DNA from 3 places in the Streptomyces sp. NPDC029466 genome. Region 2 is predicted to be linked to each of the others. Evidence: riboswitches for the same ligand, from Rfam matches in the RefSeq annotation. Region 2 holds a riboswitch; each other region holds the start of a gene.
The links. Region 2 has a riboswitch for cobalamin ahead of nicT (Nickel transporter NicT). Riboswitches for the same ligand answer to the same signal wherever they lie in the genome.
Positions count from the first base shown of each region.

Region 1: it holds a riboswitch for cobalamin, as region 2 does, so the genes downstream of both, cobN (cobaltochelatase subunit CobN) here and nicT (Nickel transporter NicT) in region 2, are expected to answer to the same signal.
Region 3: it holds a riboswitch for cobalamin, as region 2 does, so the genes downstream of both, ACZ4XD_RS17005 (cobalamin biosynthesis protein) here and nicT (Nickel transporter NicT) in region 2, are expected to answer to the same signal.

Region 1 covers NZ_JBVHZH010000004.1:125,580-132,647, forward strand. The annotation lists gene ACZ4XD_RS05790 (cobalamin biosynthesis protein CobG) at 1-1,688, opposite strand, end outside; cobalamin riboswitch at 1,850-1,982, shown strand; gene cobN (cobaltochelatase subunit CobN) at 2,019-5,630, shown strand; gene ACZ4XD_RS05800 (DUF4097 family beta strand repeat-containing protein) at 5,762-6,493, opposite strand; gene ACZ4XD_RS05805 (DUF1876 domain-containing protein) at 6,713-6,985, shown strand.
Region 2 covers NZ_JBVHZH010000001.1:170,816-177,883, forward strand. The annotation lists gene ACZ4XD_RS00745 (methyltransferase) at 1-794, shown strand, start outside; gene ACZ4XD_RS00750 (nucleoside/nucleotide kinase family protein) at 946-1,602, shown strand; gene ACZ4XD_RS00755 (hypothetical protein) at 1,565-1,978, opposite strand; gene ACZ4XD_RS00760 (MarR family winged helix-turn-helix transcriptional regulator) at 2,202-2,846, shown strand; gene ACZ4XD_RS00765 (alpha/beta fold hydrolase) at 2,843-3,691, shown strand; cobalamin riboswitch at 3,824-4,070, shown strand; partial or broken gene nicT (Nickel transporter NicT) at 4,081-5,239, shown strand; gene ACZ4XD_RS00775 (VOC family protein) at 5,419-5,919, opposite strand; gene ACZ4XD_RS00780 (enoyl-CoA hydratase/isomerase family protein) at 6,254-7,039, opposite strand; gene ACZ4XD_RS00785 (CaiB/BaiF CoA transferase family protein) at 7,036-7,068, opposite strand, start outside.
Region 3 covers NZ_JBVHZH010000020.1:6,431-13,498, forward strand. The annotation lists gene ACZ4XD_RS16990 (extracellular solute-binding protein) at 1-686, opposite strand, end outside; gene ACZ4XD_RS16995 (caspase family protein) at 683-3,322, opposite strand; gene ACZ4XD_RS17000 (effector-associated constant component EACC1) at 3,328-3,765, opposite strand; cobalamin riboswitch at 3,969-4,118, shown strand; gene ACZ4XD_RS17005 (cobalamin biosynthesis protein) at 4,272-5,330, shown strand; gene ACZ4XD_RS17010 (cobyric acid synthase) at 5,413-6,984, shown strand; gene ACZ4XD_RS17015 (putative cobaltochelatase) at 7,040-7,068, shown strand, end outside.

The DNA of each region.
Region 1 (7,068 bases), on a different contig from region 2:
GCCGGGGCGGGTGGGGTCTTCGGCCGGACGACCGAGACCCGGTAGCCGTCCGCCGTCGCCAGCACATCGACCCAGGCGCCGTGCGGGTGCCCACAGCGCCGCTCACATCCGGACCAGTACACGGGGAGGTGGTGGCGGGGGGCCGAGTTGTCCGCCCCTGCCTCCGGCCCCGGCCCCGGCCCCGGTCCCGGTCCCCGCTCCGGCTTCGGCCCCGCCTCCGGTCCGGGCCCCGGCTCCGCCTCGGGTCCCGGTCCCGGCTCCGCTTTGCCAGGGAGGCGGATGGGGTCGGGGCAGGTGCCGGTGCCGGTGCCGGAGCCGGAGCCGGATGCCGATACGGGGACGGGGGTGCCCGCCGTGACCGCGGCCGTGGCGTCGGCCCGTACATCGGTAAGGGACTTGGCGCAGCCGGGGCGGCCGGTGCAGGCCCCGATGCGGTGCCAGGGGGAGTCCGGGTCGGTGATCAGCCCGGCGGTGGCCAGCTCACGCAGACGGGCGGTCGCCGCGTCGGCGGACAGCCCCGGGATGACGATGCCGCGCCAGGGAGTGAGCCGGAGAACGCCGTCCCCGTCCGCCGCGGCGACGGCGACCAGCAGCCGCCACTGCGCGACGGACAGCCGCCCCAGCGGCGCGAGAACCGAGAGCGCGTGCGCTCCGTCGCCGCCCTCGATGATGCCGGGGGCGGAGGAGTCGGCGTAGGGGGTGCGGGCGCGGTGCGGCGCGGGGGCCGCGTACGGAGCGGAGGTCGCGTATGGCGCGGAGGCGGAGTACGGCGGGGAGCTGGGCGCGGCAGGCTCGTTGGTGCCGGGCACCTCAGCCACCTGCGCCGCAGCAGCCACGTCGGCCGCCCCGACCACGTCCGCCGCCGCAGCCACAAGCACACACTCAACCCCCGCCCCCCGCAGCCGCTCCGCGACCGCCCGGGCCGTCAGGCCATGGCCGGCGGGGAGTTCACGGACCCGCCAGGCGCCGCTGCCGCTCGCCTCGGCGGCGGAGAGGAATGCCTCGGCGGCGGTGAGGGCGGCGCGTGGGGCGTCCGGGCCGGCGATCCGCAGGGCCGCCGGGTAGTCGCCGACCCGCAGCAGGGCACTGGCTCCGGGGCGGGCCGGATGTCCGGTTTCGGACTGGTGCCCGTGGTCCGTCGGTGCCTCGGTCCCGGCCGGTTCTGCGACCAAGCTCACATCGCCGCCGAGCGCCGCCACATCGCCCCGGCCGTCGTCCAGGACGAAGAGGAAGCGGCCCGACAGCGCGGTCGCGGACTCGCTCGTGCAGAGCAGTCCGTCCAGCTCACGGGCCCACAACCGCACGTCAGAAGGGGTGTGCCGGTCCAGTCCGGCCAGGGGGGAGGCGAGGATGTTGCGGATGCGTTCGTGGCGCTCGGAGGGCAGCAGACCGGCGTCGCGCAGCAGGGCGGCGAGCCGGCTGCCGCAGTCGTCCGGGAGGCCGCGGAGTTCCGCGTTGCCGCGGGAGGTGAGGGAGAGATGGCCGTCCCCGAGCCGGTCCGCGGCATCAGCCAGTGCCTCGGCCTGACGAACCGTCAAGTCTCCGGCGGGCAGTCGCACTCGGGCGAGGTGTCCGTCGGCGGCGGAGTGCAGCCGCAGCGCTCCCGGGCAGGCGTCACCGCGGTCCCGTATGGGCGGCTCGGACCCGGGGGGCCGTGTCGAGGGGGAGGGCGGCATGGCCGCGAGCATACCCACGGAGGTGGGTGGCCCATCCGGGCCGGATCCGGCCAAGCTCGCGGCCCGATGCGCGTACGGAGGCGCCCGCCCCCGTCCCGATACGGCAGGTCCGGAGGCCCGCTTACCTCGCTCGGCCGCAGCCCTTACTATGCAGGTCGGTGGGTCGGACGGCCCGCCGACGCCAGCGACGGCGCAGGGCCTTACGGCCCCAGGGAGGAAGCCCGGTGTGAATCCGGCGCGGTCCCGCCACTGTGAACCCGGCAGCTGCCGGGTGAGCCAGGAACTCCCGCCGTCCATACGACCACCCGGGGCGCGGATACCCCGAGGAAGGCCTGCGCTCGCATGCTTCTGCTGCTGTCGACCTCCGACACCGACCTGCTCAGCGCCCGGGCGGCCACGGGTCCCGTGCCGTATCGGCTCGCCAACCCCGCCCGCCTCGACGTCGCCGAACTCCCCGCGCTGCTGGAGGGCACCGACCTCGTCGTCGTACGTCTCCTCGGCGGTATCCGCGCCTGGGAGGAGGGCCTGGAGGTGCTGCTCGCCGAGGACCAGCACCGGCCGGTCGTCGTGCTCACCGGTGAACAGGCCCCCGACGCCCAGCTCATGGAGCAGTCCACGGTCCCGGTCGGCATCGCGGCCGAGGCGCACGCCTATCTCGCGCACGGCGGCCCGGCCAACCTCGACCAGCTCGCCCGCTTCCTCTCCGACACGGTGCTGCTGACCGGCCATGGCTTCGAGCCGCCGGAGCCCGCCCCGTCCTGGGGCCCGCTGGACTGGGAAGGGCGCAACCAGACCGGCCCGCTGGTCGCCGTGCTCTACTACCGCGCCCACCACATGAGCGGCAACACCGCTTTCGTACGGACCCTGTGCGAGCAGATCGAGGAGGCCGGCGGGCGCGCCCGGCCGCTGTTCGTGGCCTCCCTGCGCGCCCCCGAGCCGGAGCTGATCGAGGCGCTGGGGAGCGCCGACGCCCTGGTCACCACGGTCCTCGCGGCGGGCGGCAGCAAGCCCGCCGAGGCCTCCGCGGGCGGCGACGACGAGTCCTGGGACGCGGGCGCGCTGGCCGCCCTGGACGTGCCGATCCTTCAGGCGCTGTGCCTGACCGGGCCGCGCAGCGCCTGGGAGGAGAACGACGAGGGGCTCTCGCCGCTGGACGCCGCCTCGCAGATCGCGGTCCCCGAGTTCGACGGCCGGCTGATCACCGTCCCGTTCTCCTTCAAGGAGGTCGACGAGGACGGACTGCCGGTCTACGTCGCCGACCCCGAGCGCGCCGCCCGGGTCGCCGGGATCGCCGTCCGGCACGCCCGGCTGCGCCACATCCCGGCCGCGGAGAAGCGCCTCGCGCTGGTGCTGTCCGCCTACCCGACCAAGCACTCCCGCATCGGCAACGCGGTCGGGCTGGACACCCCGGCCAGTGCCGTGGCCCTGCTGCGCCGCCTCCGGGCGGACGGCTACGACTTCGGTGACGAGACCGCCGAGCCGGTCCCGGGCCTGGAGTCCGGCGACGGTGACGAGCTGATCTACGCCCTCATCGAGGCCGGCGGCCACGACCAGGAGTGGCTCACCGAGGAACAGCTCGCCCGTAACCCGGTCCGCATTCCGGCCGCCGACTACAAGCGCTGGTACGCCACGCTGCCGCAGGAACTCCGGGACTCCGTCGAGCAGCACTGGGGGCCGCCGCCCGGTGAGATGTTCGTCGACCGCAGCCGGAACCCCGACGGCGACATCGTGCTGGCCGCGCTGCGCCGCGGCAATCTCCTGATCCTCATCCAGCCGCCGCGCGGCTTCGGCGAGAACCCGATCGCGATCTACCACGACCCCGATCTGCCGCCCTCGCACCACTACTTGGCGGCCTACCGCTGGATCGCGGCGTCTGCCGACGACGGCGGCTTCGGCGCGGACGCCATGGTCCACCTGGGCAAGCACGGCAACCTGGAGTGGCTGCCCGGCAAGAACGCGGGCCTGTCCGCGGCCTGCGGCCCCGACGCCGCCCTCGGCGACCTGCCGCTCATCTACCCCTTCCTGGTCAACGACCCCGGCGAGGGCACCCAGGCCAAGCGCCGGGTGCACGCCACCCTCGTCGACCACCTCGTCCCGCCGATGGCCCGTGCCGAGTCCTACGGCGACATCGCGCGCCTGGAACAGCTCCTCGATGAGTACGCGGCGATCTCCGCGATGGACCCGGCCAAGCTGCCCGCGATCCGCGCCCAGATCTGGACGCTGATCCAGGCCGCCAAGCTCGACCACGACCTGGGGATGGACGAACGCCCCGACGACGACGGCTTTGACGACTTCCTGCTGCACGTCGACGGCTGGCTGTGCGAGGTCAAGGACGCCCAGATCCGCGACGGACTCCATGTGCTGGGCGGCGCGCCGGCCGGCGAGGCACGGGTCAACCTCGTCCTGTCCATCCTGCGCGCCCGCCAGATCTGGGGCGGTACGTCCGCCCTGCCCGGTCTGCGGGAGGCGCTCGGACTGGACGAGTCCGCGGCCACCCGCACGACCGCCGACGAGGCGGAGGCCACCGCCCGCGCCCTGGTGCAGGCGATGGAGGACGCGGACTGGGACCCGGCGGCGGTGGCCAAGACCGCCGAGGGGCACCCGGCCGCGGTCGCCGACATCCTCGACTTCGCCGCCCGTCAGGTCGTCCCACGTCTCGCCGCCACCACCGACGAGATCGACCACGCCGTACACGCCCTCAACGGCGGCTTCGTCCCGGCCGGGCCCTCCGGCTCCCCGCTCCGTGGCCTGGTCAACGTGCTGCCGACGGGCCGGAACTTCTACTCCGTCGACCCCAAGGCCGTGCCCTCCCGCCTCGCCTGGGAGACCGGCCAGGCCCTCGCCGACTCCCTGCTGACGCGCTACCGCGAGGACAACGGCGACTGGCCGCAGTCCGTCGGGCTGTCGCTGTGGGGCACCAGCGCCATGCGGACGTCCGGCGACGACGTGGCCGAGGCGCTGGCGCTGCTGGGTGTCCGGCCCGTCTGGGATGACGCCTCGCGCCGGGTCAACGGACTGGAGCCGATCCCCCTCGCCGAGCTCGGCCGCCCCCGTGTCGATGTCACGCTGCGCATCTCCGGCTTCTTCCGGGACGCCTTCCCGCATGTCATCGGCCTGCTCGATGACGCCGTACGGCTCGCCGCCGGACTGGACGAGCCGGCCGCGGAGAACTTCGTCCGCGCCCACACCCAGGCCGACCTCGCCGACCACGGCGACGAGCGCCGCGCCACCACCCGCATCTTCGGCTCCCGCCCGGGGACGTACGGTGCGGGTCTGCTCCAGCTGATCGACTCCCGTGACTGGCGCACCGACGCCGACCTGGCCGAGGTCTACACGGTCTGGGGCGGCTACGCCTACGGCCGCGGGCTGGAGGGCCGGCCGGCCCGCTCCGAGATGGAGACCGCCTACAAGCGCATCGCGGTCGCCGCCAAGAACACCGACACCCGCGAGCACGACATCGCGGACTCCGACGACTACTTCCAGTACCACGGCGGCATGGTCGCCACCGTCAAGGCGCTCAAGGGCAAGGCCCCCGAGGCGTACATCGGTGACTCCACCCGCCCGGAGACGGTCCGCACCCGCACCCTGGTCGAGGAGACCTCCCGGGTCTTCCGCGCCCGGGTGGTCAACCCCCGCTGGATCGAGGCGATGCGCCGCCACGGCTACAAGGGCGCCTTCGAACTCGCCGCCACCGTGGACTACTTGTTCGGCTACGACGCCACCACGGGCGTGGTCGCCGACTGGATGTACGACAAGCTCGCCCAGACCTACGTCCTCGACCCCGAGAACCGGGCCTTCCTGGAGGAGGCCAACCCCTGGGCCCTGCACGGGATCGCCGAGCGCCTCCTGGAGGCGGAATCCCGCGGCATGTGGGAGAAGCCGGACGCCGAGACGCTGGCGGCGCTGCGCCAGGCCTTCCTGGAGACCGAGGGGGAGCTGGAGGGCGAGGACTGACCCACCGCGGGGCGGGCCTGCCGTGGCCCGCCCCGGCGGGAGGCCGCGGCCGGCCACGACGCGTGGCCGCGGCCGGGGCCCGTCAGCTGACCGGGGCGGGGTCCGGCCCTCGGACCGGACCGCCGGCCCCCTCAGGCGGCCTTCGCGGTGATATCCCCGTTGCTGGTGGTCAGCTCCAGGCGGTAGCGGGCCGCCGGGTCCTGGGCGATGCCTATGTGCTCCTCCCCGTTGCTGGTCTCGGCGGCGACCCGGTACGGGCCCTTCGGCAGTTGCAGCCTGATGGCGCCGTTGGAGGTCTTCGCGCGGACGTTCTGCGCGGTGGCGGGGGTGAGGTCGATATCCCCGTTGGACGTCTCGGCCGCGATCCGCGCGCCCGACAGCCCGCGTCCGGTGATCCGGCCATTGGTGGTCCGGGCATCGACCGCCCCGCTCACCCCGTCCAGCTGGATGTCCCCCGAGCTGGTGGTCAGCTTCACCGGGCCCACCTTGGCCAGCTCCACCGCACCGGACGAGGTCTTCCCGCTCACCGGGATACCGGCCGGCAGCTCGACGGTGTAGTCCACGGTGCAGTTGCGGCCGCAGCCGGAGAGCACCAGCACACCGTCCTCGACGCGGTGGGTGGCGCCCTGGGGCCGGTCGCCGTGGTACGAGACCGCGCGGTGCACCGAGACCGTGCCGCCGCCCTTGCCGCCGTGCACCGTGAGCCCGCCCGAGCCGGTGTCCAGCCGGACGGACGTGATCTTCTTCGAGACCCTGGCGTCGTCCTTGAAGGTCTTTCCGGGCAGCAGCCCACAGGCGCTGAGTCCCCCCGCCCCGATGCCGGCCAAGGCGATGACGCCGATGAAACGGACCCGCTTACGCATGAACTCCCCCGGAAAAAGTCACTGGTTGGGGAGGTGCGGGCCCGTGCCCCGCGAGCTCCCCCGCTATGTCGAGGCTATGGCCGCGATCGCGCCCGGACCATGAGGAAAACCCCCGGATCGTGGTGTGGAGAGCCCCAGGTGCGACCCGTGGGTGCCGGTGCGACGATTTTTGTGGGGGCGGTTCCTGTGCTGCTCATGGGCTGGACGAGGAGGCTTCCGGTGACTGCCACGAAGACATGGAACGCCGAGATCAGCATCACCGAGACCGGCAGCGAGGTCAGAGCCGAGGCCAGGCTGCGCGGCAAGGAAGGCGGGCAGATGGTCGGCCAGGGAGCGGCTCGCTGCAACCCCGCCGATGAGAACGTCCCGGCCATCGGCGACGAGCTGGCGGTGGCACGGGCGATGTCGGACCTCAGCCATCAGCTGCTCCAGCGGGCCGCGCACGACATCGAGGTGCATACGGCCCGGCCGGTGGAACGGCTGCGCGCCTGAGCCCTCGGCACACCGGGCGCCGTCCGGCAGACCGGCCGGCGTCCCGTCGTCGTGCCGTGACGCACCCGGTGAACGCACCCCCT
Region 2 (7,068 bases):
GCCCCGGCGAGCCCGCCCACGCGGAGGCGTCCGGCACCACGGAGGGCACGGCCCCGACCACCACCCTCGTCTCGCTGCGTGAACTCCTCGCCCTGATCGGCGCCAACGAATGGCGCAAGAAGGGCGTCGAGATCCCGGCGCTCGGCGGCGACCGCATCCACCCCCACTACGGCGTCTTCTCCCCGGCCCGCGGCGAATACGTCGACCTGGTGGCCGAGGCGCCGCTGCCCACCGAGGAGCTGGCGTTCGACATCGGCACCGGCACCGGCGTGCTGGCCTCGGTGCTCGCCCGGCGCGGAGTGCGCAGGATCGTGGCCACCGACCAGGACCCGCGGGCGCTGGCCTGTGCCCGCGAGAACACCGAACGCCTGGGTGTCGCCGGGCAGGTGGAGGTCATCGAGGCCGATCTCTTCCCGGCCGGCCGCGCCCCCCTGGTCGTCTGCAATCCCCCATGGGTGCCCGCGAAACCGACCTCGCCCGTGGAGTACGCGGTGTACGACCCGGGCAGCCGCATGCTGCACGGCTTCCTGAACGGCCTCGCGGACCATCTGACACCGGGCGGCGAGGGCTGGCTGATCCTCTCCGACCTGGCGGAGCACCTCGGGCTGCGTCCGCACGCCGAACTCCTCGACGCCTTCGCCAAGGCCGGCCTCACGGTCCTGGGCCGGCTCGACGTCACCCCGCGCCATCCGCGTGCCCGGGACACCTCCGACCCGCTCCACGTGGCCCGCGCCGCCGAGATCACGTCCTTGTGGCGCCTGGGCCGCACGGACGTGACCGCCTCCACCCCCTGACCTGCGGCCGTACGGTCAGGCCCGCAGCCCGCACCGGCAGCCGCCGCGCTCGGCAGGCAGCTGCTGCGTCCGAACTCCACGATGGCGTCGCGCCCGCCGCTCAGGGGCGCTTCCGGCCACCGCGCCGCCGATCGGGCACGATGGACACACCATGGATCCCCGGCACCTCTTCTCCCGCGCCCGCCGGCTCGCCGAGTCCGCGACTCCCGCCCGGCGGCTGCTGCTCGGCATCACCGGGCCACCCGGTGCCGGCAAGTCCACCCTCGCCACCCATGTCGTGGCGGAGCTGGCCGGGCAGGCGGCGCTCGTCCCCATGGACGGCTTCCATCTCGCCGAGGCAGAGTTGCGGCGCCTGGGCCGTACGGACCGCAAGGGCGCGCCGGACACCTTCGATCCGGCCGGCTACGCGGCGCTGCTGGCGCGGCTGCGCGCACCGGAACCGGACAGCGCCGTCTACGCCCCGGCGTTCGACCGCCGCATCGAGGAGCCGGTCGCCGGCAGCATCCCCGTGGCGCCCCACATCCCGCTCATCGTGACCGAGGGCAATTACCTCCTCCTCGACTCCGCCCCCTGGTCGCGGGTCCGCGCACTGCTCGACGAGGTCTGGTACGTGGACCTGGACACCCCGGAGCGGATCCGGCGGCTGGTCGACCGCCATGAGCACTTCGGGCGCCCGCGCGCCGAGGCCGAGCGGTTCGTCCACTCCTCGGACGAGGCCAACGCCCGGGTGGTGGCGGCCACTCGCGACCGCGCCGACCTCGTCATCACCTTCACGCCTGAAGAGGCCCCGCCGCCGGCAGGCTCATAACCTCCCGCCGCCGCCCGCCGGCGAGCAGCCCGGCCACCGACAGCGCACCCCACCCCACGGACACCGCCACCGCCGCCAGCTTCCGGTCGCGGCCGGGCAGCGTCGCACCGAGCAGAACGGCGTCCCCGAAGTCGGCCGCGATCCGCACATACGCGGCGGTGCGCAGCGCCGGGCCTTCCGGGGCCACCGCCAGCGCCAGCCCGCTCACCGCGTCCCGCCAGGCCAGCGGACGCAGTGAGGTGCGCGTCGCCCGCCCGGTCCGCCCCTCCTCATCGACCAGCCCCGAGGGCCGTGCCAGCAGGGCGGGCACCGCGGTCACCGCCACCCCGTAGACCGCCGTGGCGACCCCGACCGCGCGCAACAGACCGACCTTCATCCGCCGTCCACCTTTCCTCGCCCCGACCACATGAGCCTCATCCCACCCATCCGTCCCCTCAACTCCATTCCGCGGCAGGCCCCTTCCCAAACGACATCAGCGATGTCATCATGACATCACGAGTGTCATTGAGGGGGGCGTTGATGAAGATGTCGATGCGGACGTCGACGCGGACATCGATGCAGATGCCCATGGGGATGCCCGAGGGGCGAGAGGGGCTGCGGTGAGGGATACCGAGGGGGAGGGCGCCGGGGAGCCGGCGGCCACTGAAGATCTGCTGTACGACGTCATCCGCCGGCTGTGGCCCCTGCACCGCACGGTCGTGCGCGCGGTGGAGCGCGAACTGGCGGACACGGGCATGACCGCCGGCGAACACGCACTCCTGGACGCCCTGCGCACCGAAGGACCCCGCACCGTCCCGCAGTTGGCGCGTTCGATGGGACTCGACCGCCAGCCGGTGCAGCGCTGGGTGAACCACGCCGCGGAGCTGGGCCTGGTCGCCACGGCCCCGAATCCCGCCCACCGCCGCTCGTCCCTGATCCGGCTCACGACCGAAGGCACGGCGGCGATACGCGGGGTCCAGCAGTTCGAGGCGACGGAGCTGCGGCAGCGGCTGGCTGACCTGCCCGCCGAGGACGTCCGCACCACGCTGCACGTTCTCGACCGACTCGGCGAGGAATTCCGGCACCTGGCGAACGACTCGCGCGTTCAACGGGAGGAAACCGACAGTCAGGGCAGTCGGGACAGTCATGGCAGCGCAGGCAGTAACGGCACGAACAGCAGTAACCGTAGTAACGGCAGCTCTGAAGGCCACGACGACAGACCCGCCCCGCCCCCTCTCATGCACAAAGGACGGTCAGGAGAATGACGCAGAGAATCACCGCCTGGTCCGAGATCGACAACGGCCTCGTGCCGGTCGACGAGGGCGAGCTGTTCTACGAGACGGCCGGCTCGGGCCCCGCGGTGGTGCTGCTGCACGGCGGCATGCTCGACCAGCACATGTGGGACGAGCAGTTCACCTGGCTGGTCAACTCCGGGCTGCGCGCGATCCGTTACGACGCCCGCGGCCATGGCCTGTCCTCCACCGTGACCGGCGACTTCGCCCACCACGACGACCTGTGTGCCCTGCTGGACGCACTCGACGTCCCCAGCGCCGTCCTCGTCGGCCTTTCCCACGGCGCGCGGGTCGCGCTGGACACCGCCCTCGCCCACCCCGGCCGGGTGACGGCCCTCGCGCTCGCCTCCCCGGGAATCAGCGGCCGGGCCTTCACCGACCCCTTCGTCCTGGCGCACATCAAGGAGCAGGTGGCCGCGATCGGCGCACCGGACGGCGCGGAGCGGTATGTCGAACACTTCCTGCGGATATGGGTGGACGGGCCGCATCGCGAGCCGTCCGCGGTGCACCCGGGATTCCGTGAACGGATGCGCGCCTCGGCCGCGGCCAATGTGGAGGTCCATGCCGACGGAATGGGCGCCGGAATGCCCCTCGAAGTCGGCGCCGCCGACCGCCTCGGCGAGGTCCGGGTGCCGACGGTCGTGTTCGACGGCGACCTCGACAGCCGCGACATCTCCGCCAACGCCCATGCGATAGCCCTGGCCGTCCCGGGCGCCCGAAGGGTCCGGATACCGGGTGCGGCCCACATGGTCAACCTGGAGAACACCCCGCTCTTCGACCACGAACTGCACGCTTTCCTCTCGTCGCTGGACTACTGACTCCCGTCGTCCCTGGACAACTGACTCCCGCGACCGGCCCACCGCAACCGGCCCCCGGTGACGGGTCCACCGCGGGCCGTGCCCCGCGGACGGCGGAAAACCCCCACACACCTCGCGCCGCGGGGCCGGCGGCTAGAGTGGCCGGGCCGTGGTGTTCGGGAAGCCGGTGACGGACCTTGTGGTCCCAGCCCGGAGCGGCCCTCGCCACTGTGATCGGGGAGTTTCCACCCCTTCCGCGGGCGCCTGGCGCGCCCGCGGCGCCACTGACCGCAGCCCGCGGCCGGGAAGGCGGGGGCGGACGCGGGCACCCTCCCCCAAGCTCTAAAGGAGCAGGGTGGTACCCCCAAGCCAGGAGACCGGCCACGGCATCTCACGAACTGATCCACGAGGTGCTGGAGCGTGACCGCCCGGATGGCCCTGTCCACCGATACCCCGAACTCCCCTGCCCCCGCCACGTTCCGCTGGCGCCGGCAGGACACCGTCCGTACCGCGGGCCTGATGGCCGTCATAGCCGGGCTGCATGTCGTGGCCTTCGGCGTGCTCTTCCTGCTCGTGGTCCCGAACCACTACTCCGTCGGAAGCCAGGTCTTCGGCGTCGGGCTCGGCATCACCGCGTACACCCTCGGTATGCGGCATGCCTTCGACGCCGACCACATCGCCGCGATCGACAACACCACCCGCAAGCTGATGGCCGACGGCAAGCGGCCGGTGTCGGTCGGCTTCTGGTTCGCCCTCGGCCACTCCAGCGTGGTCGTGGTGATGGCGGCCCTCGTGGCCGGTGGTGCCCAGCTCGCCGGCACGCTGCTCAACGACGAGTCCCGTACGCACCAGATCCTGGGCACCGTCGGCACCACGGTCTCGGGCACGTTCCTCTACCTCATCGCCGCTCTCAACCTCATCGCGCTGGCCGGGATCTGGCGGGTCTTCCGCGGGATGCGCGACGGCCGGTACGACGAGGCCGAGCTGGAGCAGCGCCTCGACGCGCGCGGCTTCATGAACCGTTTCCTGGGGCGGTTCACCCGCTCCATCTCCCGCCCGGGTCAGATGTTCCCGCTCGGCTTCCTCTTCGGGCTCGGCTTCGACACCGCGACCGAGGTGACCCTGATGGTGATGGCGGGCAGCGGCGCGGCGGCGGGCCTGCCCTGGTACGCGGTCCTGTGTCTGCCGCTGCTGTTCGCCGCCGGGATGAGCCTGTTCGACACCCTGGACGGCACCTTCATGAACTTCGCCTACCAGTGGGCGTTCGCCAACCCGGTGCGCAAGGTCTACTACAACCTCGCCATCACCGGCCTGTCGATCGCCGTCGCCTTCTTCATCGGCACCATCGAGCTGGTGACCGTGCTGCACGACAAGCTCGGCCTCAACGACGCGGTGACCGGCTGGATTTCCGGCCTCGACCTCGACAATGTCGGCTTCATCATCGTCGGCCTGTTCGTGGTCGTGTGGGCCGCGGCGCTGGCGTACTGGCGACTGGCCGGCGTCGAAAAGCGCTGGGCGGAGCGGGCCGGGCGAGCCGAGACGGCGGAGCAGACCGCGCCGGGAACCTGAGGAAAGGCGGCCCGGCGCCTGCTCGCGCGCCACCGGCCGCCCCCTCCCTGGCACCCGAGCCGCTCCCGGCCCCTCGGGGCCCCTGCCGGGCCCGCGCCCGCAGGCGGCCGAGCCGATCCGGAGCGCTCAACTGCCCGAGCTTCTCCCAGCCCCCTCACCCGCCCGGCTCGGTCCCGCCCTCAGGTCGCCGAGCCCGCAGCGGCGCCCGTCTCCCGGTCCGGCCCCCACTGCTCCAGGGCTGCGGCCAGATCGAGGGGCAGCAGCCGGTCCGGCTGGTCCGGGCCAGGCCAGTCCTCCCGCGGGACCCGCCACATCACCTCGAACTCGTTGCCGTCCGGGTCCTTGGCGTACAGCGACTTGGCGACGAGGTGATCGGTCGATCCCACCAGGGCACCGCGCTCGTCGAGCCGGGTGCGGGCCTCGACGAGTTCGCGGAGCGTGCCGACCTCCCAGGCCAGGTGGTACAGCCCGACCCGTCCGGCCTCGGGCCCCGGCGCGTCCGGCGCCACCGCGAACAGCCCCAGATCGTGATCATTGAGCGAGCCGGGAGCGCTGAGAAACGCGGCCCGCCCCGGTATCTCGACATCCACCGTCAGCCCGAGGGCCTCGGTGTAGAACGCCACCGACCGTGTCACATCGCGGACGTTGAGCACCGCGTGGTTCAGACGTCGTACGGACATGGAACCTGGTCTCCGATCTCCCGGCCGCGACACCGCCGTGGCGCCGCCGCCCTCCCCTGCTTCTGCTCTACCTCGCACACCCCGCCCCTGCCCAGGGCCTGCCGGCCGGTATCCGGCCGGCAGACGTCCCGTCCATGGCGCACTCCGAGTGCGCACGGGGCACGGCAGCCATCTCCGGGGCTCGGGTCCGGCCCCGCGAGGTCGCGTACAAGTACTTGAAACTTCAAGCCACTGCTTCCGACGATACACAGCACCCGCACGGCGAACAACAGCGCCTGCGGCGGACCTGAGGCCCTCACCTCCCGTCCGCCGCACGTGCTCCCTGCTCAGGGCGCTAGGGGGGATCCGGTGCGGCTGTCGCGGACGGTCCGAGGAAGGCAGCGATCGCCGGGCCGAAGTGCGAGTGCGCCACTGCGGGCCGCGGGTTGACGGCGGTGGCTGTCCGCTGCGGCTCCAGCGCGGCGCCGACCGCCAGCTTGGCGGCGTGGATCGCCGCCGGCGGCTGCTCGGCGATGGCAGCGGTGAGCCGGCCGGTGCGGTCGGTGAGTTGCGCCGCGGGCACCTGGTGATCGGCCAGTCCGAGCGCCACCGCCGTGCAGGCGTCGGCCAGCCGGCCGGTGTAGAGCAACTCCCGTGCCACGGACGGTCCGGCAACGGCCACCATGCGGGCGGCGAAGGCAGGGCTGGCGAGGATGCCGAGCCGGGCGATCGGCATCCCGATCCGGGCAGAATCCGCCATCAGCCGCAGGTCGCAGGCGAGGGCGAGCTGGCATCCCGCTCCGGCGGCGACCCCGCGGATCTCGGCGATCACCGGGACAGGACAGTCCTCGATCGCGGAGAACGCCTCTTCCATGCGCGCGAAGGACTCCTCGACGTATCCGGGCTCCGCATCCACCCAGTCGGTCATGTCGGAGCCGGCGCAGAACGTGTCACCGTGCCCCCGGATCACCAGCACCCGCAGCGACCGGCAGGCCCCGAGTTCCCTGACCTGGCGGGCCAGCCGCGCCCAGGCCTCGCCGGGGAGGGCGTTGCGCCGGCTGCCGTCACCGATCCGGATCTCGGCGACCGCCCCGGACCGGACCATCGCGATGCTGACGTCGGGCGCGGGTACGGCGGTCACTTCGCGGCCTTTCGCGCGCACAGGTCGGA
Region 3 (7,068 bases), on a different contig from region 2:
TCCGGGTCGCCGCCGTTGACCCAGGCCGACTCCAGGGTGTTGACGGTCAGCCCCTCGTAGGGCCGCAGCTGGGCGACCATGCCGTACATCCTGGGCCGCTGCTTCTTGTGGCCTCTGGCGGCGTCCCTGGCGGCCTCGCGGTTGTAGTCCTGGGCCACTTCGGTCGCCACGTCCTTCAACTCGCCCCAGTTGGACGGGGCGCCATGGCCGTACGCGCGAAGGATGTCCTTGCGGTAGTAGAGCAGCCCGGCGTCGGTGTTGAAGGGCACGCCCCACACCTTGCCGTCGTACTCCACCGTCTTGGCCACGCTGTCGAGGAAGTCGCCGTCCAGGGCCGTGGCCCAGGGGCGGATCACGCCCGCCTCGGCGAACTCCGCGGTCCAGGCGACATCGAGGTTGAGCACGTCGTAGCCGCCGCTGCCGGACTGGCCCGCCGCCAGCAGCTGGCTGCGCTGGCCGTCGGCGGTGTCCGGGAGTCTGACGATCCGGACCGTACGGCCGGTGCGCCGCTCCCAGTCGTGGATCAGGTCCTGGCGGACACCGGAGCTGCTGAGGTCGCTGCCGGTGGCGAGGACGATCGCGCCCTTCTCCGGGACGAGTTGCTCCCCCGGGGTGCAGCCGCCGGCCGCGAGCGTCAGGGCGAGGCAGGCCAGGGCGGCGGGTGCGGCGGTGCGTGGCGCGGTCATCGGTCCCCCTTCGTGGCCGTGCCGATGGAGGCGATCCGGCCGGCCAGGGTGTCGACGGCCTGCGGGCCGCCGGGCACGCACTGGCCGTGGGAGGCGTCGGCCAGCCGCTGGAGGGCGAAGGTGTCACAGCCGTTCCTGCCCAGCGCCAAGACCAGGACGGGCACTTCGGGCCCCTCCTCGACGAGGGTGCCGAGGGTCCGCTCCACGCCCGCCGCGCGCCCCGGGCCCGCGCCGTCGTCCTGGTCGAGGATCAGCACGATGGCCTTGTTGGTGGCCGGGGACTTCTTCATCCGGCGCACCGCGCGGGTCAGCGCCTCCTCCATCGCGGCACCGTGCTCGACCAGTTCACCGCCCGCGATCCGGTCCAGTGCGGCCCGGCCCGGTGCCGGGTCGGCCCTGCCGGGCGGGACGAGCTCACGCACCGCGTCGGCGTCGGTGGGGTGCGCGCGGTCCGGGAACGCCCACAGGCCGTAGGTGTGGCGGGTGCCGACCATCTCCAGGACCCGCCCGGCCGCGCGCAGGGCGGTCGGCAGCCGGCCGCCGTCGGCCATGGAGGTGGAGGTGTCGAGGAGGATCAGCACCTGGCTGGACTTCTGGGCCTTGTCGTAGCCGTCCAGCACCTGGGACACCTGGTCCGGGTGCGCTCCGAAGGGGACGGTGGGGGCGAGGAGGCTGACGTCCGCGCGGCTGTCGAGCAGCGGTGAGCCGGCCCCCGGGCCGGTGCCGTGCACGCCGCGGTAGCCCTGGGCGGTGAGGGTGCGCTGGCCGCCGTCCGCGGCGCGCAGCCAGGTCGCGAAGCCCGCCACGGCGGCCTGCCGTGGGGTGGCGTCTTGGGTGCCGTGCCAGTCGACCCGGATCAGGGGGTGGTCGAGGGCGGGGACGTGCCGGGGGTAGTAGGCGACGTAGCGGTTGCGGAGCGGGAGCGGGGCGTCCAGGGCCGGGCAACTGCCGGTGGCGCGGCCGAGGTTGTAGTCGGCGAGGGACTTCTCCGACACCAGCGGCGCGGACTTCGTACGGTCGACGGAGCCGGCGGCGTCCGCGTCGGGGCGCAGTGAACACAGCAGTTCGGTGCTGCCCGCGTACTGGCTGCCGGGGGCGGACAGCCGCTCCTCGGCGTGCCGGGCCAGGGTGGGGTCGGGCGCGCCGGAGGAGGCGGCGTCCGCGCCGTCGTGGGTGAGGTAGAGGCCGAGGGTGTGCAGCAGTCCGGTGCCGGACAGCACCGGGCTCGGCCGCAGCAGCCGGAGGTCGCGGTGGGTGCGGTCGGTGCCGGTGAGCAGCTCCCGCCAGGAGGCGCCGGCCGGTTCGACGTCGTCCAGCCGCCGGTGTGCCGGGATGCCGACGACCAGGGGCGTGTAGGCGACCGGGGCGCTGTAGTGCAGGGTCGCCGGGGAGCCCTTGGCGGGCATCCCGCGGCGGGCTTCGTAGTAGTCGGCGGTGGATTCCGGGATCCATATGTCGGGCTGGGGTCCGGGCCGGTAGAGGGGGTCGATGCCCTTGTCGGTGCCCTTGTCGTCGTCCGGCCCGTCCTTGGCGGTGCCGTGGGCCTCGCCCTGCCAGCGGTCGGCGGCGGCGAAGCCCTGGTCGACCTGGTCCTTGGCGGCGGAGTAGACGGTGATCTGGGCGCGCCGGCAGCCGTCGGGGAGGTCGCCCTCGCCGTCGAGGGGCCGGGTGTTGGCGGCGGACATCTCGTAGTCGAAGGCCGCCTGGCGCAGCGCGGGTTCGGCCTCGGGGGCGGTGAGCAGCCGCAGTTCGAGGGCGGGCGGGCAGGCTTCGGCGCCGCCCGGGAGGTTCAGCAGGACGACGCCGGCGGTGGCCGGTACGGCGATGATCGCCAGCACCATCAGGATACGGAACCAGTGCCGGAAGGAGGTGTTCAGCCGGCGCCGTAATCGGATCCGCAGCGGGGTGGGCGGCCGGACGCCGGGGGTGGCGAAGGACAGGATGACGTCGTCGACGGTGTTCTGCTTGGCCGAGCGGGGCTCCCAGACGTCGCCCATCGGGGTCCGCTCGCCGGCCAGTTGGTCCCGCAGCTCGCGGACGAGGTCCTCGAAGGTGACGAACCGCTTGCCGGGGATGCCCTGTTCCAGGATCTGCCGCAGGGCGCGGGTGAAGACACTGCCGCCGGTGGGCTCCTCGCCGCTGAAGATCCGGCGGTTGGGCTGTGCGGCCATCAGCAGCGAGGTGGGGGTGCGGCAGGCGTGGAAGGCCTCCCCGGCGTTGCCGGCGTAACAGCACTCCAGGACGATCACGATCCGGTCGGCCCGCGCGTTGTCCAGGTAGGACAGCACCGTGTCCTGCCAGGAGACGGTTTTGTGCCGCCGTTCCGAGGCACCGACCATGAGCTGGAGATTGCCGCCGTCCGGGCCCACCCGGCCGTGGCCGGAGAAGTACACCAGCAGCAGCCCGCGGGCCTCCTGGGTGACGGCGTCCAGGGCCTGTTCGACCTCCCAGGGCTCCTGGGGCCGGCAGATGACGACCTCGCCCTTGGTGAAGAGGTCGGTGCCGGGGGCGAGCAGGACGCGTTCGAGTTCCCCGGGGTTGTCCCGCACCGCGGGCAGCGGCCGCAGGTGGCGGTAGTCGTCGACACAGATCAGCAGGGCCCGGTTGACCTTGCCCCGTGCGTCGTATTCGGACATCCGGCTCAGTCCCCGGCGGTGCTGCCGCCCCCGTTCGCCGGGCTGCCGGGATCGGGGCGTTCAGGAGCCGCGGCGCCCGGTCCCGCTTCGCCCAGCGCGCGCAGCTCGCCGTCCCCGCCGCCGACCGCCACGGCGGGCCGTTCGCCGGTGTCGCGTTCCTCCCTGCGGCGGCGCAGCCACTCGCGCAGGGCGATGCTCAGGCCCTTGGTGATCTCGGCGGCGACCGCGCCGACGACGACGAGGATCAGGTCGTCGACGCCGATGGCCATGTCGCCGGGTCCGTCGTCGCGCTCCTCCGCCGGCCGCAGCTCCCAGTCGTGCGACCGCCGGTTCAGCCAGGGCTCGCGCTCCAGCCACGCCTTGAGGTCCTCGACGTCCTGGTCAGGATTGTTGGTGCCCGTGATCCTGATACGGATCTCATGACGGTCAGCGCGCTGCGGCATCCCCCGGCCCCCTTCCGGCGGCCCCTTCGCCGCCGTGCACCAGATAGTGACGCGGGATCAGGTGCGCGGGCAACCGTCCGTGACCCCTCAGCCACGCTGTGGCGTGCGCCACAGCGCCTGCCACAGGGCAGCGTCGCAGGTCAAGGGTGAGTTGACGGCGTTCGCGGGGCGTGGTGGACTGCCGGAGCCAATCGGCGACAGCAGAGGAAGTCCGGTGCGAATCCGGCGCGGTCCCGCCACTGTCACCGGGGAGCGTTCCTCCAGCGAAGGCCACGGTCCGCCTCGCATGCGTCGGATGACGTACGCGGGACTGGAAGGCCGGAGGACACGCCGATCCGGGAGCCAGGAGACTCTGGTCGCCGTCACGTCGAGCCAGGGCGCGGACCCTGAGTGAGGACATACCGCCATGCCCGGCCGCCCCTTGAGATCGCCACTGCCCACCGCCGCAGGGCTCCTTCGGGGCCGGGCGGGACAGCACGGACGCCTTCGCACGGCGGTCTGACCCGATGCGCGGCGAACACGCGGGATATGTGTACGGCGCGGCCCTCGGCTTTCTCGGCGACCTGATCGCGGCGGATCCGCGGCGCGGCCATCCGGTGGCCGCGTTCGGCCGGGCCGCGGGTGCCGTCGAACGCCGGCTGTGGCGCGACCACCGCGGTTACGGGGCGGCTCATGCCGTGCTGTGTGCGGGCGGAGCCGCTGCCGGTGCGGCGCTGTTGGAGCGCGCTGTGCGGGGCACTGCTCCCGCTTCTTTGCTGTCGCTCCGTGGTGGCGCCGGGGTCGCGCTGACCGCGGCGACGGTCTGGGCCGTGCTGGGCGGCACCTCGCTCGGCCGGGAGGCGCGGGCCGTCGGCGGGGCGCTGACGGCGGGTGACCTGGACGTGGCACGGGAGCGGCTGCCGCATCTGTGCGGGCGCGATCCGCAGGCGCTGGACGGGCCGCAGATGGCCCGTGCGGTGGTGGAGTCGGTCGCCGAGAACACCTCCGACGCGGTGGTGGGTGCCCTGGTGTGGGGCGCGCTGGGCGGGGTGCCCGGTCTGGTGGCGTTCCGCGCGGTGAACACCCTGGACGCGATGGTGGGGCACAAGTCGCCGCGCTACCGCCGTTTCGGCTGGGCCGCGGCCCGGCTCGACGATCTCGCCGGCTGGCCCGGCTCCCGGCTGACCGCCGCGCTGACCGTACTCGCGGGCCCCGACCGGCGCGGTGCGCTGCGGGCCTGGCGGGCGGACGGCGGGGCGCATCCGAGCCCCAACGCGGGCCCGGTGGAGGCGTCGTTCGCGGGTGCGCTGGGCGTACGGCTGGGCGGCACGCTGGCGTACGGCGGGCGGGTGGAACACCGTCCGGTGCTCAACGGCGCGGCGCCGCAGGTGGCGGTGCCGGACATCGAACGGGCGGTGCGGCTCTCCCGCCGGGTGAGCGCGCTGGCACTGGTGACGACGGTGGCCGCGCGGGCCGCGGTCGGCGTGGCGCGGGCGGCGGTGGCCCGTGGGGCGGTCGCTCGTGGGGCCGGGGGGCGCGGGCGTACGGCGGGATGGGTATGCGGGCGTAAGGCGGGCCCGGTATGAGGCCGTCCGTTTTTTCCCCGCCGCCCACCCCCCTTCGGGGGGTGGGCGGGTGTAGTGACCCGAAGTCCAGGAGGAGGACCCGGTGAACGGGCGGTTGAAGGCAGCCGGCGGGGCGGTCGGCGGTGGCCTGTTGGTGGCCGGTACGACGTCCGACGCCGGTAAGAGCGTGGTGACGGCGGGGATCTGCCGCTGGCTGGTCCGGCAGGGCGTCCGGGTGGCGCCCTTCAAGGCACAGAACATGTCGCTGAATTCGTTCGTCACGCGCGAGGGCGCGGAGATCGGACGGGCCCAGGCGATGCAGGCCGCCGCGGCGCGGGTGGAGCCCACCGCGCTGATGAACCCGGTCCTGCTCAAGCCGGGCAGTGACCGCAGCAGCCAGGTGGTGCTGCTGGGGAAGCCGGTGGGCGAGCTCAGCGCCCGCGGGTACTTCGGGGGGACGTCCCAGGGGAAGGCGCAGTACGCGGGCCGCCGGGAGCAGTTGCTCGGCACGGTGACCGACTGCCTCCAGGAGCTGCGGCGTACCCATGACGCGGTGATCTGTGAGGGCGCCGGCAGTCCCGCCGAGATCAATCTGCGGCGTACCGACATCGTGAACATGGGCCTCGCACGGGCCGCCCGTATCCCGGCGGTCGTGGTCGGTGACATCGACCGCGGCGGGGTGTTCGCCTCGTTCTTCGGCACCACCGCGCTGCTGTCCAAGGAGGACCAGGCGCTGGTCGCCGGGTATCTGGTCAACAAGTTCCGGGGTGATGTGACGCTGCTGGAGCCGGGGCTGGAGATGCTGCGCGGCCTGACCGGGCGGCAGACGCTGGGCGTGCTGCCCTTCGCGCACGGGCTCGGCATCGACGAGGAGGACGGCCTGAGGGTGTCGCTGCGCGGGGCGGTGCGCGAGAGCGTGGTCGCGCCGCCGCACGGCGCGGATGTGCTGCGGGTGGCGGTCTGTGCCGTGCCGCTGATGTCGAACTTCACGGACGTGGACGCGCTGGCCGCCGAACCGGGCGTGGTGGTGCGGTTCGTGGACCGGCCCGAGGAGTTGGCCGACGCCGACCTGGTGGTGCTGCCGGGGACCCGGGGCACCGTCCGGGCGCTGGCGTGGCTGCGGGAGCGCGGCCTGGCGGACGCGATCGCCCGGCGGGCCGCCGAGGGGCGCCCGGTGCTGGGTATCTGCGGCGGCTTCCAGATGCTGGGCGAGCGCATCGAGGACGAGATCGAGTCGAAGGCGGGCGTGGTCGACGGGCTGGGCCTGCTGCCCGTACGGGTGCGGTTCGCGGCGGAGAAGACGCTGGCGCGGCCGGCCGGTACGGCGCTGGGCGAGCCGGTGGAGGGGTACGAGATCCACCACGGTGTCGCCGAAGTGAGCGGCGGGGACCAGGAGTTCCTGGACGGTTGCCGGGTTGGCTCCGTATGGGGCACGCACTGGCACGGCTCGCTGGAGAGCGACGGCTTCCGCCGGGCCTTCCTGCGGCGGGTCGCGGCGGACGCGGGCCGGGCGTTCGTCCCGGCCCCCGACACCCGTTTCGGGGTGCTGCGCGAGGAACAGCTGGACCGGCTGGGCGATCTGATCGAGGAGCACGCGGACACCGCCGCGCTGCTGCGGCTGATCGAGGAAGGGGTGCCGGAGGGACTGCCGTTCGTCCCTCCGGGGGCGCCATGAGGGGTACACACACGACGAATCCGGAGCTCGACGGCGACGTGGAGGACGACACAGCATGACGACCGCGCACAACACCACCCCGCA